Regions from separate parts of the Priestia sp. FSL R5-0597 genome, predicted to be linked through region 2. Evidence: a T-box and tRNA genes for the amino acid it is inferred to sense, from the RefSeq annotation. Region 2 holds a T-box; the other holds one or more tRNA genes.
What was found. A T-box is a leader RNA that pairs with one kind of tRNA and senses whether it is charged. The one in region 2 lies ahead of ileS (isoleucine--tRNA ligase), so its partner is inferred to be a tRNA-Ile.

Region 1 (2,390 bases), 240 kb from region 2:
GATACGCCTAACCTTAAAACCACAACCCGGTCAATTCGTTTGGCCCATTTACCTGCTAAAATAAACGTAAGGGGCTGAAGCACCACTACCGCTAAATTATAAATAGCGAGATCCGAAAATTCGCCTGATTGTTTCCACAGATAAATGTTAACAAACGAATTGGAAATTGAAATAGCCAAGGCATAAAGACCGCCTATAATTAAAAGCAAAAGTAAATCTTTACTAACTTCTACATCTCCAACTACTTTTTTTAATAAAGGCATATCAAAAAACTCCTTTTCTCTTCTACACCTAGTGTGTGAAAAAGAAAAGGAGATATGTAAAAGAATTGGAAAACAAAAAAGCCAGTAAAGGTAATAATTACTTTACTGGCTCTTAAATACGTCTTCAGCTTATTTTGCAGCGTCGTAACGCTTAGCAACTTCGTCCCATTTTACAACATTAAAGAATGCTGAAATGTAATCTGGACGGCGGTTTTGATAATTTAAGTAGTAAGCGTGCTCCCAAACGTCTAGACCAAGAATTGGCGTTTTGCCTTCCATTAATGGGCTATCTTGATTTGGTGTGCTTGTTACTTCTAATTTGCCGTTGTTTACAACTAACCAAGCCCAGCCAGAACCGAAGCGAGTTTTAGCTGCATTTGCAAATTCTTCTTTGAATTGATCAAAGCTGCCGAATTTGCTAGCGATAGCGTCTGCTAATTCACCAGTTGGAGCACCGCCGCCGTTAGGGCAAAGGATTGTCCAAAATAATGAGTGGTTCGCATGACCGCCACCGTTATTGCGTACTGCTGTACGGATATCTTCAGGAACAGCATCTAAGTTTGAAATTAACTCTTCAATACTTTTGCTTTCTAAATCCGCTTTGCCTTCAACAGCAGCGTTTAGGTTTGTAACATATGTGTTGTGATGTTTTGTGTGGTGAATATTCATTGTTTCTTTGTCGATATGTGGTTCCAGTGCATCGTATGCATAAGGTAGTTCTGGTAATTTGTAAGCCATGAATAATTCCTCCTTCAAAATATGTAAGCATTTTGGCGCAAAAGCACCATATACGTTTAGATTAGCAAATTTACCCTACTCTTTCAAATAAAAAGTACCTAATCCATGATTTATATTTACCTAATTCCCATTCGCTATTCTTTTAAACATAAAAAAAGCTTCTTTTTCTCAAAAGAAGCTTTGAATAGACAATAGTATGGCGGAGGAAGAGGGATTCGAACCCCCGCGGGCTTTAACACCCCTGTCGGTTTTCAAGACCGATCCCTTCAGCCGGACTTGGGTATTCCTCCAACCCTATAAATGGTGGACCCTGCAGGACTCGAACCTGCGACCGGACGGTTATGAGCCGTCTGCTCTAACCAGCTGAGCTAAGGGTCCACGTGGCTCCACAGGTAGGACTCGAACCTACGACCGATCGGTTAACAGCCGATAGCTCTACCACTGAGCTACTGTGGAACAATATGAATTATGTATGTCACAAACGTAAATTGGAAAATAGCGGCGGAGGGGATCGAACCCCCGACCTCACGGGTATGAACCGTACGCTCTAGCCAGCTGAGCTACACCGCCATGGCTCCACAGGTAGGACTCGAACCTACGACCGATCGGTTAACAGCCGATAGCTCTACCACTGAGCTACTGTGGAACAATATAACATTTACTAGCGACATTAAAAATTTAACATGTTTCTGGCCTAAAGTCAATATATTATTTTAAAACAGCGTATAAAAAATAGGCAATCATCAACAGTTGAATAAATCCTTTCGAGATAGCGCCACTAAAAAAGCCAATAACCGAACCTACTCCAATTTTTACTGCGTTGCTAATTGTGGTCCGATGAACAATCAGTTCTCCTACAATCGCTCCGATAAACGGCCCTAAAATAATTCCAAATCCCGGAATAACAAACGGACCCACAAGCAATCCAACTGTACTTCCCCAAACGCCTGCTTTAGTGCCTCCGAATTTTTTCACACCAATAATATTAGCGATATAGTCTGCTAAAAAAAGTGCGACAACTAACAATCCTTGTATCACCCAAAATAACCAGCTATAGGAGCTAAAATCATAAAATAAACCGTATATGACAAATCCTAGCGCTACAAATAGCACGCTTGGGATGATGGGATAAACCAACCCAACAAACGATACAACAAAGCTAATGATAACTAATGCCCAACATAAAATAGCCATGCCCGCACCTATCCTTTTTATTATTACTATTTATCATACAATAACCACTCCTATAAAGAAAGACCTTGCACCACGAGACCTTCCTTTATTTTACTTTCGAATATATCTTCAGATAACGATTTTCGAGTGTACCACTGCACTATTAACAGCACAGTCCTCAAACTGCCCGTAATAACCCCCAAAAACAATGACAGC
Region 2 (2,390 bases):
TTAAAGTCATTGAACAGCCTTCTTTTGAATGTCATGAAGGTGATATTTTGTCGCTTCGTGGCCACGGCAGAAGTCGTATCGTTTCACTTGAAGGCAAAACCAAAAAAGAAAAATGGCGAATTGTTGTAGGGAAGCAGAAATAAAGAAATCTACTAGCAGGAAATTTTAAAAATATGTCGAATAAACCATTACTAATGATGTAATGAGACAACACGGAGGTGGCCTAGATGCCTTTAACCCCTTTGGATATTCATAACAAAGAGTTTAATCGCGGGTTTCGCGGATATGATGAAGATGAAGTAAATGAGTTTCTTGACCAAGTAATTAAAGACTATGAGCTGGTAATGCGTGATAAAAAGGAGTTAGAAGGAAGAGTATCTGAATTAACAGATCGTCTTGGACATTTTACTAACATCGAAGAAACGTTAAATAAATCAATTTTAATTGCTCAAGAAGCAGCGGAAGATGTAAAGCGAAACGCTGAGAAAGAAGCGAAGCTCATTATAAAAGAAGCAGAAAAAAATGCGGACCGTATTATTAATGAAGCACTGTCTAAGTCTCGTAAAATTGCAATGGACATTGAGGAGACGAAAAAGCAGTCTAAAGTATTTAGAACCCGTTTCAAAATGTTAATTGAAGCACAGCTTGAAATGTTAAACAGCGATGACTGGGATCAGTTGATGGATTATGAGATGCCAGCGCTAGAAGAAAAAATTGACTAGTCAAGACATCATCTTGACTTCTCACGTTTTGTTGTCATATAATTTGGTAACAGATGAAATTTCATATCAAACAGTACGGAGACAGGGACAGTAGCTTTTTTAGTTTGTCAAAGCGAATCGAGGATGGTGCGAGCTCGATAACAAACAAAAAAGTGAAAATCACCCTAGAGTACCATTGCTGAAATGATGATAGTAAGCAGTGGCGGTTTATTCACGTTACGAATGCAAAGAGGATTTGCGTGCAGCAAATCTACTAGGGTGGTACCGCGGGAGGCCTTCTCGTCCCTTTTTGGGATGAGGAGGTCTTTTTGTTATGGTGCAAAAAGATATGAAATTTACGTTTTTTTTTGGAGGGTAAAACATGGAATATAAAGATACATTATTGATGCCAAAAACTGAATTTCCGATGCGTGGAAATTTACCGAACCGCGAGCCTAAAATGCAAGAACAGTGGGCTGAAATGAATATTTATGAAAAAGTACAAAAACGTACGGAAGGCCGTCCGCTATTCGTCCTGCATGATGGACCTCCATATGCCAATGGCGATATTCACATGGGACATGCCTTAAATAAAATTTTAAAAGATTTTATCGTTCGCTATAAGTCGATGTCAGGCTTCTGCGCACCTTATGTGCCAGGCTGGGATACACACGGCTTGCCAATTGAAACGGCTTTAACAAAAAATAAAAAAGTAAACCGCAAAGAAATGACAGTAGCTGAATTCCGTAAGCTTTGCGAACAGTATGCTTGGGAACAAGTAAACGGCCAGCGTGAGCAGTTCAAGCGTTTAGGCGTACGCGGAGATTGGGATAATCCATATGTAACGCTTCAGCCACAGTACGAAGCGCAGCAAATCAAAGTATTTGGCGATATGGCGAAAAAAGGCTATATCTACAAAGGATTAAAACCTGTATACTGGTCCCCTTCAAGTGAATCTGCTTTAGCAGAAGCGGAAATTGAATACTATGACAAGCGTTCAGCTTCTATTTACGTAGCGTTTAATGTGAAAGATGGTAAAGGCGTGCTTGAACAAGATGAAAAATTCATCATTTGGACGACAACACCATGGACAATGCCAGCTAACCAAGGGATTGCTGTCAATCCCGAGCTTCAGTACAGCGTAGTTGAAGCAGATGGAGCAAAATATGTAGTAGCAACTGAACTTATTGAAACAGTTGCTAAAGAAATTGAATGGGCTGACTATAAGACACTTCGTACAGTAAAAGGTTCAGAACTTGAACGCGTGGTAGCTGAACATCCAATCTACAAGCGTGATTCTTTAGTTGTTCTTGGCGATCACGTAACGACTGATGCTGGTACTGGCTGTGTTCATACAGCACCGGGACACGGGGAAGACGACTTTATCGTTGGTCAAAAATACGGTTTGGAAGTTCTTTGTCCAGTTGATAGTAAGGGTCATATGACGAATGAAGCACCAGGATTTGAAGGATTATTCTATGATAAAGCGAATAAGCCGATTACAGACAAACTAGAAGAAGAAGGCGCGCTGTTAAAATTAAGTTTCATTACCCACTCATATCCACATGACTGGCGTACGAAGAAACCAACAATTTTCCGTGCAACAGCACAGTGGTTTGCGTCTATTAAAGATTTCCGTGAAGATTTATTAAAAGCAGTAGAAAAAACAGAATGGGTGCCTACTTGGGG

Region 1: it has a tRNA-Ile gene. The T-box ahead of ileS (isoleucine--tRNA ligase) is inferred to sense a tRNA for this amino acid. The anticodon was not compared.

What each region holds. Positions count from the first base shown of each region.
Region 1 is NZ_JBBOUZ010000001.1:4,316,575-4,318,964, forward strand. It holds gene MKX72_RS22790 (MFS transporter) at 1-263, opposite strand, end outside; gene sodA (superoxide dismutase SodA) at 393-1,001, opposite strand; tRNA gene MKX72_RS22800 (tRNA-Ser) at 1,199-1,291, opposite strand; tRNA gene MKX72_RS22805 (tRNA-Ile) at 1,303-1,379, opposite strand; tRNA gene MKX72_RS22810 (tRNA-Asn) at 1,383-1,457, opposite strand; tRNA gene MKX72_RS22815 (tRNA-Met) at 1,498-1,571, opposite strand; tRNA gene MKX72_RS22820 (tRNA-Asn) at 1,573-1,647, opposite strand; gene MKX72_RS22825 (DUF456 domain-containing protein) at 1,710-2,195, opposite strand.
Region 2 is NZ_JBBOUZ010000001.1:4,077,822-4,080,211, reverse strand. It holds gene MKX72_RS21540 (YlmH family RNA-binding protein) at 1-143, shown strand, start outside; gene MKX72_RS21535 (DivIVA domain-containing protein) at 228-722, shown strand; T-box leader at 792-1,012, shown strand; gene ileS (isoleucine--tRNA ligase) at 1,084-2,390, shown strand, end outside.